DNA from 2 places in the Arthrobacter sp. YD2 genome. Region 2 is predicted to be linked to the other one. Evidence: riboswitches for the same ligand, from Rfam matches in the RefSeq annotation. Region 2 holds a riboswitch; the other holds the start of a gene.
The links. A riboswitch is a leader RNA that binds a small molecule or an ion and turns the genes downstream of it on or off. The one in region 2 is predicted to bind cyclic di-AMP.
Positions count from the first base shown of each region.

Region 1 (6,087 bases), on a different contig from region 2:
AGTAGTACAGCACCGTATTGCCCAGCAGCACCGCAGCGAGGACCCAGTACATACCGTGGAACCCGCTCAGCGGCAGCAGTACTCCCAGCAGGAGCGGGCCCAGACCCACTCCGGCGTCCATAAAGATGAAGAACGTGGACGTGGCCAGGCCAATCCGTGCCGGTGCGGCCATGCCCACTGCGATGGCCTGGGCGCACGGCATCAGGGCACCGAAGCCGAACCCGACGAAGACGCCGGCCACGGCCATGACAGTGTCATTGGGGGCGTAGGCAAGGAGCGCCAGGCCGGCGGCGAAGGAGAGAAGCGTGGGGTAGACCACGGCGTTGTCTCCGTGGCGGTCCTGGATCCGGCCAACGAAGAGCCGCGATACCAGCACCACCCCGGCATAGACCACAAAGAAGACGCTTGCCCCGAGGACCATGCCCTCCGTCTGGGCGTAGGAGTTCAGGAAGGAAAGGATGCCCGCGTAGGCGGCACCGGCGATGAACATTACCGAGGCAATGGGAAGCACGGACACATCGAGGATGTCGCTCAGGTGCATGCGCCACTTGTTCTTCAGTTCCTCCGGGCCCGGCGTGCGCTCGGGCAGCCGCAGCACCAGGGAAAGAATCAGGGCAACGGCGGCGCAGGCGGCAGCAAACAGGAAAAGCGCACGGTAGCTGGCCGAGTCCACCAGCAGCACGGCCAGGAACGGCCCGACGGCGGTGGCCAGGGTGGTGGAGATGCCGAAGTATCCGGTGCCTTCCCCGCGCCGGTGGGCGGGGATAAGCCCCATAACCGAGGCCGAGAGGCTGGTGCTGGCGGCACCGAAGGCGGCGCCGTGGAGCAGCCTCACTGCCAGCAGCAGGCCCAGGTTCGAGGCCGGGATGTAGAGCACCGAAGCGGCTACGAAAACTGCGAGGCTGGCGATCAGCATGCGCCGGCGGCCAATGAAATCAAGGAACTTTCCGGCAAAGACCCGGGCGGCAAGAGCGCCGATCACAAACGAACCGGAGGCAAAGCCTGCGGCGCTGTCCGACGCGGCGAACTCCTGCACCGCGTAGAGCGCCATGGTGGTCATCAGCAGGTAAAAAACGAGGGAAATGAACAGGTTCGTGACAATCGCCAGCACGAATCCCCTGGTCCATAGTTTCTGGCTGCTGCCTGACACTCGCGTTGCTCCTGTGCATCGTTGAGGCTGCCCTCGGTTGAAAGGTAGCCTAAGTATCTTATGCAGGAGAGCTGGCGCACCGGCAACCCAGATCCGCCAGGGAGAGCGACTTCACATTTTTTGTCTGCGGAACGGCGGTGTATCCCTGGCATCACGTGCACCATATACAACATCCGTTATGCGCCCCCGGCGCCGGACAACAGTCAGGCCTGAAAAATCGGCGGGAACAGTGTGACGGCATGGCATTGGATGGCATTGCAGGGGCCGGAGTGACTAGCACATCGAGGCGCCACTCACACGCTGCAGAGAACCGGATCACTAAATGGTTATCCAACCGTAACCATCTTGTACGGTTATTTCCATGCCGCTCTGAACGCGGCTCCCCCGGACTAGTTACCTAGCTCTGCCGCTTATCCGGGGTCCACAGAACGCACCATCACGGCAGGGGCGGGGGAACCAATGACGGGTTCCACGAATCCTTGGGGTTAAGTCGCCGGATTCACTCCGATGACCGGGTGTCTCCCATCCGCATCCGACAGCTCACCTCGCAGGTATCGGGAGAGGTAAATCAACATGTCATTCAATAAGAACCGTGGACGTCACCGTGCCGAGACCGCCGGCGTTTGGTCCACCATCTCACAGACCACCGTCAGCCGCGGACGGACCATCGGCAGCACCGCAGCCGTTGTAGCCGCCGGATCCGGCCTGATGCTCGGAATGGCCGCACCGGCCTCCGCAGGCGTCGTAGCGAACGACAACTACACGCCGACCCAGGCTGCAGCTCCGGCCGCACCGGTCGCAGCCCCCGTGGCTGAAGCCGCTCCCGTTGCCGCTCCGGCAGCCGCCAGCACCACCCACACCGTTCAGTCCGGTGACACCCTGGGCGCCATTGCCGCCAACTACGGCGTCAGCCTGGACAGTGTCTTCGCCCTGAACGGCCTGTCCATGGCATCGATCATCTACCCCGGCGACGTTATCACCGTCTCCGGCGAGGCAGCAGCCGCACCGGCTGCCCTGGATTACGCTGCCGCCACCTACACCACCGAGGCCTACGCCGCACCGGTCGCCCCTGCTGCCGCGGACAACGGCATCATCAGCACCCAGGCCACTTCGGTTACCCCGGCCCCGGCTCCCGCCGCCGCTGCTGCCACCGGCAGCAACGCCACCATGCTGGCATCGGCGTACTCGCAGCTGGGCGCCGCCCAGGACTGCACCGTCCTGGTTGAGGTTGCCCTGCGCGCCGCCGGCCACTCCGTGGGCGACCTTGCCCCCGCACAGCTGGCTGCCTACGGCACCCAGGTCTCCACTCCGGAGCCCGGTGACATGGTCTACTACGCCGACGGCGGCATGGGTCTGGCCCACATTGCCATCTACATCGGCAACGGCGAGGCCATCCACAGCGGCTGGAACGGCAACCAGACCGTGGTCCAGTCCGTCAACGTCGGCTCCGGCCCCGTGTTCTACCGCGCATAAGGCTTAGCGGCCCGTCCGCGCACGGCAATCCTGCCGTAGCTACGCAAAAGCGTCCGTTCCCTGAAGGGGGACGGACGCTTTTGCGTTTCCAGCGCCGTTACGGCACAAACCGGTACCCCATGCCGTGCTCGGTCAGCAGATGCTCGGGACACCCGGGGTCTACCTCCAGTTTGCGGCGCAGCTGCCCGATGTACAGCCGCAGGTAGCCCGTATCGGTGGTGCCCGGCCCCCAGACGTCGTGCAGGAGGGTATCCCGCGTCACCAACATGCCCGGGTGTGCCAGGAGGGCCGCCAGCAGGCGCCATTCAGTAGGCGTAAGGCGGATGTCGGACCCGTCCGGCAGCCGGATAATCCGCCGGGCAGCCAGATCGACACGCACCGAGCCGAAGGATATTTCGCTCGGCCCTGCCGCGGCCGGTGTCCGGCGGGACAGGGCACGGATGCGGGCCAGCAACTCCTCGGTGGAGAAGGGCTTCGTCACATAGTCGTCAGCGCCGAGGTCCAGTGCACGGACCTTGTCCGCAGGATCCATCCGGCCGGATACCACCAGGATGGGCACCGCGCTCCAGCCGCGGACCGCCTCGATGACATCCATCCCGCTCAACCCGGGCATGCCCAGGTCCAGGACCAGCAGGTCAGGATGGGTATCCACGGTTTTACGGATGGCTGCACTGCCGCTCTCGGCGGTCACCACCTCGTACCCGTACGCGGAGAGCGTGATGCGCAGGGCGCGCAGTATCTGCGTATCGTCGTCGGCCAGCAGGATCCTCATCGGGCCCCCACCGGCAGGCCGCCTGCCCCGGCGGACACACGGTCCGCGGCAGGCAGCGAAAGGACCATGGTCAGCCCGCCGCCGGGTGTGTCTTCGGCCTCCAAGGTGCCGCCCATACCTTCAGTGAATCCCTTCGCCAGTGCCAGTCCCAGCCCCAGGCCGGTTTGATTGTCCGTGTCGCCCAGCCGTTGGAACGGCGTGAAGATGTCCGGTTGCCGTGGTTCCGGGACACCGGGGCCCGAGTCTATGACACGGATTTCCACCCGTCCGGAAAACTCGCTCACGGCCAGCACGGCTCTGGCCGACTCCGGGCTGAACCGTACGGCGTTAGCCAGGAGATTGACCAGCACCCGCTGCAGCAGCACCGGATCGGCAAGAACATTCCGGCCGTCCACAGGAATCCCGAGTTCCACCTCGGCCGGGCCCAGGTCCAGTTCCTCCAGTGCCGGCAGCACGGCATCGGCAACATTCAGCGGCTCCAGGTTCACCCCGACCACCCCCGCCTGCAGCCGGCTGACGTCCAGCAGGCTGGTCACCAGCGTGGAAAGGGACGCGAGTGATTCCTCGGCAGTGGCAAGCAGCTCGCTGCGGTCCTGCTCGGACCAGGTGACGTCCGTGGCCCGCAGTCCGGTAACCGCGGCGGTGGCCGCCGTCAGCGGCCGGCGCAGGTCGTGTCCCACGGCGGCCAGCAACGCCGTGCGTACCTTGTCCGCCTCGGCCAGGGACCCGAGCCCGCGGGCCGTCTCGGTCAGTTCCCGGTGCTCCAGTGCCGCTTCCAGCTGGGCGGTGATGACCGCCAGCAGCCGGCGGTCCGACGCCGCCAGTTCACGCCCCCACAGATCCAGGAAGGCGCGTTCCCCCACCGGCAGCCGGGTGAAGGCCGGGTCCCCCGGCGGGAGATCTGCCGGCCAGTCGCCGTCGGCGTACAGGTCCATGCCGTCCGCCCTCAGCCGCGCCGCGCCCAGGGTAAACGCCTCACGGGTGCGCCCCACCAGGGCGGCCAGGGCATCCTCACCCCGCAGCACGCTGCCCGCGACCGAAGCCAGCAGTTCGGATTCCGACGCCGACCGCCGGGCGGTGCGGGCACGGCGCGCCGCCGCATCCACCACGTAGCTGACCAGCAGCGCGTTCACCACGTACAGGCCCAGGGCCAGCATGTGGGAGGGCGTGGCAACCGTGACCGTGTAGAGCGGCTGGATAAAGAAGAAGTCCAGCGTGAGACCCGAAAGCAGCGCGGCGAACAGTGCCGGCCAGATCCCGCCCACCAGCGCCACCAGAATCACCAGCAGCTGGTAGCTCAGGACATCGCCGGTGATGGTCTCGGCGCTCCGGACGGCCACCAGCCCGGCGGTAAGCAGCGGACCTCCGGCCAGGGCCAAGGCAAAACCCAGCAGGCGGCGGCGCCTGGAGAGTGCACCGCCGAAGTGCGGCAGTACCAGCGCCCGTGCTGCCGCCGAGTGGGACACGATGTGGACATCAATGTCCCCCGACTCCCGGATCACGGTGGCACCGATCCCGGGGCCGGAGAGCAGCGCCGCAATCCGCGGGCGGCGGCTCACGCCGACTACCAGCTGTGTGGCGTTCACGCCGCGGGCAAAGTCCACCAGTGCCTTGGGAATGTCGTGGCCCACCACCTGGTGGAAGGTGCCGCCCAGTTTTTCCGCCAGGATCCGCTGCGCCGCCAGCTCCCCGGGCTCTGCTCCGCGCAGCCCGTCCGCACCGGCAATGTGGACGGCCAGCAGTTTCCCGCCGGCCGACCGGGCGGCTATCCGCGCACCCCGGCGCAGCAGCGTTCGTCCTTCGGGGCCGCCGGTCAGGGCTACGACAACCCGTTCCCGGGCTTCCCATTTACGGTGAATGCCCTGTTCCGCACGGTACCGGTTCAGTGCCGAGTCCACCTCGTCCGCCAGCCACAGCAGGGCCAGCTCGCGCAGCGCGGTGAGGTTGCCCAGCCTGAAGTAGTTGGACAGCGCGGCGTCCACGCGTTCGGCCGGGTAGATCACCCCGTCGGCCAGCCGTCCCCGCAGGGACTGCGGCGCCAGGTCAACCAGTTCCACCTGTTCGGCCTCGCGCAGGACGGCGTCCGGTACGGTTTCGGCCTGCAGGGTGCCGGTGATCTGCTCGATCACGTCATTAAGCGAATCGACGTGCTGGATGTTCACGGTGGACAGGACGTTGATCCCGGCATTGAGCAGGGCCTGCACGTCCTGCCACCGCTTTTCATGCTTCAGTCCGGGGACATTGGTATGGGCCAGTTCGTCCACCAGCGCATACTCCGGGGCGCGGGCCAGGACGGCGTCCAGGTCCAGCTCCGTGAGCGCCAGCCCGCGGTGGTGCAGGACGGCGCGCGGGACTGTCTCCAGGCCCTCGGCCTGGGCAGCTGTCGCTGCACGGCCGTGGGTCTCCACCAGCGCGACGACGACGTCCGCCCCCTCGCTGCGGAGGCGGCGCCCTTCCTCCAGCATGGCGTAGGTCTTCCCCACACCGGGCGCCGCCCCCAGGAATACCCTCAGTTGTCCCCGCGTCATGGACTAAGTGTCCAGCTCCGCCAGTGAAATGTTCAAAAGCAACACGTTAACGGTGCGCAGTCCGAGGATCCCTGCGAACGGAGCCTGCGTGGCATCATCCACGAGTGCCTGGACCCGGGCCGGGTCCAGGCCGCGTTCGGCGGCCACCCGGTCCACCTGCATCC
Region 1 covers NZ_JAUHHB010000002.1:570,497-576,583, forward strand. The annotation lists gene QWJ37_RS09230 (MFS transporter) at 1-1,150, opposite strand, end outside; cyclic di-AMP (ydaO/yuaA leader) riboswitch at 1,572-1,718, shown strand; gene QWJ37_RS09235 (LysM peptidoglycan-binding domain-containing protein) at 1,724-2,623, shown strand; gene QWJ37_RS09240 (response regulator transcription factor) at 2,721-3,395, opposite strand; gene QWJ37_RS09245 (ATP-binding protein) at 3,392-5,923, opposite strand; gene kdpC (potassium-transporting ATPase subunit KdpC) at 5,927-6,087, opposite strand, start outside.
Region 1: another riboswitch for cyclic di-AMP. It lies ahead of QWJ37_RS09235 (LysM peptidoglycan-binding domain-containing protein); the one in region 2 lies ahead of QWJ37_RS14370 (NlpC/P60 family protein).

Region 2 (6,087 bases):
TTTCCAGCGCGAGAATCCGCCCCAGGGCTTCGTCCAGGGGTACCGTCTCATAGGGCAACGGACGGGCTGCGGCGTACGCGGCATGCCGGGCCTGGGCCCAGGACGCGTTGGGCTGCACGGGGAGGATGACGGGAACCGAGGGTTCACTCATTCCATTCCCCCTTTCTCTGCAGCTGCACCGGCGCATTCGCTGGCCGCCACCGCCATCGCCGAACGCATGGCCACCGCGTCATCCGCCTGGCCGCTGCCTGCTGCCATGCCCGCAGCGTAACCCGCGATGAAGGTGGTCAACGGCGCCGCCGGACGCACCACGCTATGTGCCGCGGCTGCCGCGAGGTCGAGGACGGCGGAAACCTCCACCGGAGTGCCTTCGAGCTCAAGGGCCCTCAGCAACCTGCCGCTCCATGCTTCGAGTTGTTCCTGCTGGCTTGCCATTCGTGCTCCTTCGCTTCGCTGGGTCCATGCCGCAGGCTGTGCTGCTGCATGTCCGTGGCGCTCACACCCAGGGACGTCGCGTCCGCCCAGGTGTCAACATCGGCCGTACTCATGGGGGAAACCTGCACACCCCTCCATTGCACCCTAGCAAGCAGCCCCTTCATCGACATGTTTGTCAGCTGTCCGGGCGCAGGAACATTCACTGCGGAGAGCAGGTCCGCCGTACGGTAGATCCCTGCAAGTGGCTGCATATATCCCTCGGCGTCCACCGCCAGCAGGCTCTCGGATCCCGTCGCTGAGCACAGCAGTGTCTCTACGGCGGCCGCGATACCGGGCATGTCGCAGGCCAGCACCAGCGTCCATTCGGGCGGATCGGTCATGGCCAGGATGCCGGCCGCCACTGCTGCTGCCGGTCCGCCGAAGGCGGGTTCTTCACGGACCAGCACCGCCTCCGGTGCAGACCGGGCCAGGAGCGGGGCCAGCTCAGGCGGACCGGCGACGTATACCGGCCGCGCGTCGGGCACCGCGGCAAGGGTGGTTTCCAGCAGCGTTTTACCGTCCGCCAGCAATAGTGCCTTGGGCACACCGCCCAGGCGGCTGGAGCGGCCGCCGGCCAGGATAATTGCCGCGTGATCCGGGGGTCCGGGCATCAGGCAGCCGTGTCATTCTGCAGGAAGGGGTCCCATTGCGGGGACGGCCGTTCCAGTTCACGGATCTGCCAGCGGGCGCCGCGGGGCGCCTTGGGCGAAATGCGCAGCTGCCACCCGAGTTGCGCCAGGGTCTTATCCCCTTTGGTGTTGTTGCAGCGCAGGCAGCAGGCTACGAGATTCTCCCAGCTGTCATCTCCGCCGCGGGAGCGGGGCACTACGTGGTCCACCGTCGCCGCAGCCTTGCCGCAATAAGCGCATTCATGGTTATCCCGGCGCAGTACTCCCCGGCGGGTGGCAACAGTGCCCTCGCGGTAGGGAATTTTCACATAACGGTGCAGCAGGATCACGGAGGGCCGGGGAAAAATCTCATTTGGCCCGGCCACGGGTTCACCGCTCTCGGCTACCACGCTTGCCTTTCCGTTGAGGACCAGTACCAGGGCCCGGCGGAAGGTAATCACGGCCAGCGGTTCGTATCCAGCATTCAGAACGAGAGTGCGCATGCACATACCTCTTCATCTGCCGCCCACGAACCGGTGAGTACAAGACACCGTTCCGCAAACGGCACTTCGGATTGTCTATGCAAGAGTATGCCGGGATTCGCAACTTGGCCATTTTCACGCGCAAAACCCCGGCGGACACACCACTCCCCCGCTCCGCTTCCCCGCCCCAGCGACGACGGCGGGGTGCGGGTGTATCAAAGGGCCGGAGGGGTTAGACGGGCCGGGCGGGTTAAAAGGAATGGATTAAAGCCGGAAGGCTCCCCCCGAAGGAGGAGCCTTGCCGTGGTCTTACAGACTGTCTTACAAACTCACGCCCCGCACTCAGGCAGTGCGTTGATGTGCAGGGGTATTAGCCGCCTACGCGGATGTAAACGCCGCCGGAGCCAAGCTCCGCCGGAGCAACCACTGTGCTGTTTCCGTTGAACCCGCCGTGTACTGCCTGTCCGCCGCCTACGTAGACGGCAATGTGGGCCATGCCCATGCCGCCGTCGGCGTAGTAGATCAGGTCTCCGGGCATGGCCTCGGCTGCACTGACCGTCCGTCCAAGGGACAGGTAGCCGGCCGGCCATCCGTGGAAGTTGATGCCTGCGGCAGCCAGCGAATTGGTGGCCAGCATGGTGCAGTCCTGGCTGACGCCAAGCTGGGCGTAAGCTGCGGCCGCGATGGTTGCGCCAACTCCGGAAGGAACTTCCGGTGCCGGTGACGGGGTTGCCGCGGCCGGTGCTGCAGTTGCGGCACCGGTGGTGGCGCCGCCCTGGGCATTGGTGTTGGCCGTGGCGGGAACTACTTCCTGGGCCTGTACGGTCAGCGTGGGCGTCTCGGCAGGCACAGGCTCGGGAGCGGTGATCACACCGTTGATCCCGTCCCGCTCGAAGGAGACCTGAATGGTCTCCGGTACCTGGACGGGCTGGGCCGCGGAAAGGTTCAGGTTGCTGGTGCGGACATCGCGCAGGGTCTCCGCACCGGAGGCATTGGCGGCAACGCCGGTTGTCAGTACCAGCCCCGAGGCCGCGGCAATAACAGCGGCCTGGCGGCCCACTGTTCCTGCGTTGGCGCTCACGGCACCGGCGAGTGCGTTCAGCGTAGTGGTGCGTTCCACCGGCGCCCGGTGGCGGGCGCGCTCAGTTGTCGAGGTCATGATTCTCCGGCTCTCGAAAAACTGGGCTTAGCTGACCCGGACGAAGCTGGCGCCCGGCAGGTCGGAGAGGCTGTGCAGGCCGGTGTTCATACCGTTCAGCCCGCCGCTGATGACCTGGCCGTTGCCGACGTAGATCGCGACGTGGCCACCGGTGATGACCAGATCGCCGGGCTGCGGGCTGCCGACAACTGCGCCGAACTGGAAGAACTGGCCCGGGGCCAGATCGCCGACGGACTTGCCGACGGAGCGCAGTGCGTTTTCAACCATGGCGGTGCAATCCTGGGCAACGCCGATCTGGCCGTAGGCCGAGGCGACCAGGGCCGCGCCGACGTTGCTGGGAGCAGCGGTTTCCGGTGCGGGTGCGGCAGGAGTGGAGGAAGCCGTCATAACGGCGGCACCGGCAGCGGCCGGGGCAGCTGCGGGTGCGGTTGCTGCAGCGGCGGTCTGTGCTGCCTGGGCAGCCTGTGCAGCTGCCTGCTCGGCTGCTGCGGTTGCTGCTGCTTCTTCTGCTGCAACCTGTGCGCGGTACTCGGATCCATCGATGGAACCGGCGGTAGCGGCCAGCTGCAGAGCGAAGGGGGCGTTGGCGGGAGCGGTGACGCTGCCGTCCACGAAGTTCAGGGTGGTGGCCTCAAGAGCCTGGCGGTCCGTATTCACGGAGGAAGCCTGTGCAGGGAGTCCTGCAGCCAGCACGAGGCCGGATGCTGCTACTACGACGGCGGCCTGGCGGCCTACGGTACCGGCGTTGGAGCTGACTGCCTTGGAAAGCGCGGTGATCGGGTTGGTCTGTACGGTGGCAGCGCGACGGCGGCCATGAGCGTGTGATGACACAAGTTTGCCTCTCCCAATGCCTACGAGGTGAGCTGTCGGATTCGGATGGGAGTCACCCGGTTGCCCGGCCTAATGGCCTTTGCAACTTAACCCCAAGGGTTTCTTTCGAAACCCGAAATTGGTTCCCCCGCCTCTGCCATGCGATTCTGCGAACGGACTTCAAACAGTGGCAGAGCTCGGCGATCTGTTCGAAGGTGCCCGATCGTTGGCGAATCAGGCACGAGGACGAGCGTACAGCAACATTTGCTCTATGTCACGTTCCGATCACGAAACGATATTCGTCCGGTTACAACCAGTCCCGCGGGTCGACCACTTCGCCGTTAACTACGACCTCAAAATGCAGGTGGCAGCCGGTGGAAGCGCCAGTGGTTCCGCTTGCGCCCACCAGGTGTCCGCGCTTGATTTCGGTACCCACGGTGACTGCTGCGCTGGACAGGTGGTTGTACGTGGTCTCTACGCCGTTGCCGTGGTCAATCACCACACGGTTGCCCCCGCCATAGGGGTGCCAGCCGGCAAAAACGACCGTGCCGGAGGCAGCGGCGTTTACGGCGGTGCCGCAGGTGGCAGCGAAGTCCTGGCCATTATGCATTTCGCCGGCTTCACCGGTGATGGGGCTGACGCGGTGTCCGAACCCGGAGGTTTCGATGAGGGCGGCGTCCAGCGGAGTGGAGAGTGTGCCCTTGGCCGCGGCGGGAACCACCGTGCTGCCGGCAGCAACCGTAACCGAGGCGAGCTTGGCGTCCGGATCGAAGGCGCTGCTTAAACCTGCCCTGGCGAAGCCGACATTGGCATTCGGGTCAGCCTGTACTGGCGTACTTGTCGCTGCAACCGGTTCCGACTGCACTGCGGGGTCCCCGGCAGCCGCCGTCGTCGGCAGGGCCGCGGTGAGGATCAGGCCCGACGTGGCAGCGGTAATGGCAACCTTCTGGGCGGCTCCCCCAACGGAGATGGTCTTGGTTTCAGCCCGCCGGCGGCCGGAGGACGTTGAGTTGCGCTGACGCGCAGGCGTAACAGGAGCAGACGCACGGCGCCGGCCCGAAGCAGCATGCTTCGACAAGTAATTCCCTCTCTTGGATCGCCTACGAAGTTAGCTGTCGGATTCGAGTAGAGAAACTCGGCCTCCGGTCCGGCGGCGTGCAGGCGGCTGGGCGTGCACGGCTGTCGGCGTCCGGAAGGCTTCACCCCAAGGCAGCTGTGCTGCCGGAAAGTGGGTCCTCCGCCCCTGCCTGAACGGTTGGTACTCCGGTCCGCTGGCAGGGCTCGGCGGACGGACCGGATAACGATGGTGTTTCAACGTCAGGAACTCACTATAGGGTAAACGCCACAAAAGTGACCATTCCGTTACCCGGCGTGGGACACGAAGACGTGCGCCGCAACCTCCGCAGGCAGTTCCAGGGCCCCTTCAATGCCGGGCACACGGACTGAGATATACCCGCCCACTTCTTCCGCGGTGATCCGGGCGCCGGGCCGCAGGCCTGCCTCGTCCAGCTGGGACAGCAGTTCGGGCTCCACCTGGATGGGCTCGGCCAGGCGGACCAGCTTCAGCGGGGCGCCCGGCACAGCTTCAGCGACCATGGAGACCAGGTCATTGACTCCTGAACTGAAGACCTCCGAGGCTACGCCGCCGATCGCTTCCAGGCCCGGGATGGGGTTGCCGTAGGGGGATTCGGTGGGGCGTCCCAGCAGCTCGTAGAGCCGCCGTTCCACCCGTTCACTCATGACATGCTCCCACCGGCAGGCCTCGTCGTGGACGTAGGCCCAGTCAAGGCCGATCACATCGGCCAGCAGGCGTTCGGCCAGCCGGTGCTTCCGCATGACCTCCGTGGCGCGGCGCCGGCCGAGTTCGGTCAGCTCCAGCCTGCGGGTTCCCGCGACCACCACCAGGCCGTCGCGCTCCATCCGCCCAACTGTCTGGGACACGGTGGGGCCTGAGTGGCGCAGCCGTTCGGCAATCCGCGCCCGCAGGGCAACAATGTTTTCCTCTTCCAGTTCCAGGATGGTCCTGAGGTACATCTCAGTGGTGTCAATGAGATCCGTCATGACGGGCCGCTCCTACTAAGGAAGAAAGGAGGACAACATACCGCTGCCCCGGGTGTACGCCAACACGTTAGCCTATTCGCCCGACGCCCCGTAAATTGCCCGGCCTGCAGCACATCCTCCCGTGGCCGGGGTCATAAATCGTCCGGTGGAGGAGGGTGCGGCAGAATGGAATTGCATACGCGCTTTCCCCTGACACGCTTGGAGCGATAACCAATGGGCGATACCGCCGCACTGAAGATTCCCGCCGGACTCCTGCCCCGCGACGGCCGGTTCGGCGCCGGACCGTCCAAGGTCCGCCCGGAACAGATCGAGGCGCTTGCGCAGGCCGGAGGCAGCCTGCTGGGCACCTCCCACCGCCAGGCACCCGTGCGCAACCTTGTAGGCAGCATCCGTAACGGTCTCTCCGACCTGTTCTCGGCGCCCGAGGGTTATGAAGTGGTCCTCGGCGTCGGCGGGTCCACCGCCTTCTGGGACATTGCCTCCTTCGGCCTGG
Region 2 covers NZ_JAUHHB010000003.1:728,435-734,521, forward strand. The annotation lists gene QWJ37_RS14345 (molybdopterin molybdotransferase MoeA) at 1-151, opposite strand, end outside; gene QWJ37_RS14350 (DUF6457 domain-containing protein) at 148-435, opposite strand; gene QWJ37_RS14355 (NTP transferase domain-containing protein) at 387-1,085, opposite strand; gene QWJ37_RS14360 (HNH endonuclease) at 1,085-1,585, opposite strand; gene QWJ37_RS14365 (NlpC/P60 family protein) at 1,935-2,723, opposite strand; gene QWJ37_RS14370 (NlpC/P60 family protein) at 2,751-3,554, opposite strand; cyclic di-AMP (ydaO/yuaA leader) riboswitch at 3,558-3,722, opposite strand; gene QWJ37_RS14375 (M23 family metallopeptidase) at 3,841-4,611, opposite strand; cyclic di-AMP (ydaO/yuaA leader) riboswitch at 4,615-4,830, opposite strand; gene QWJ37_RS14380 (metal-dependent transcriptional regulator) at 4,896-5,594, opposite strand; gene serC (phosphoserine transaminase) at 5,808-6,087, shown strand, end outside.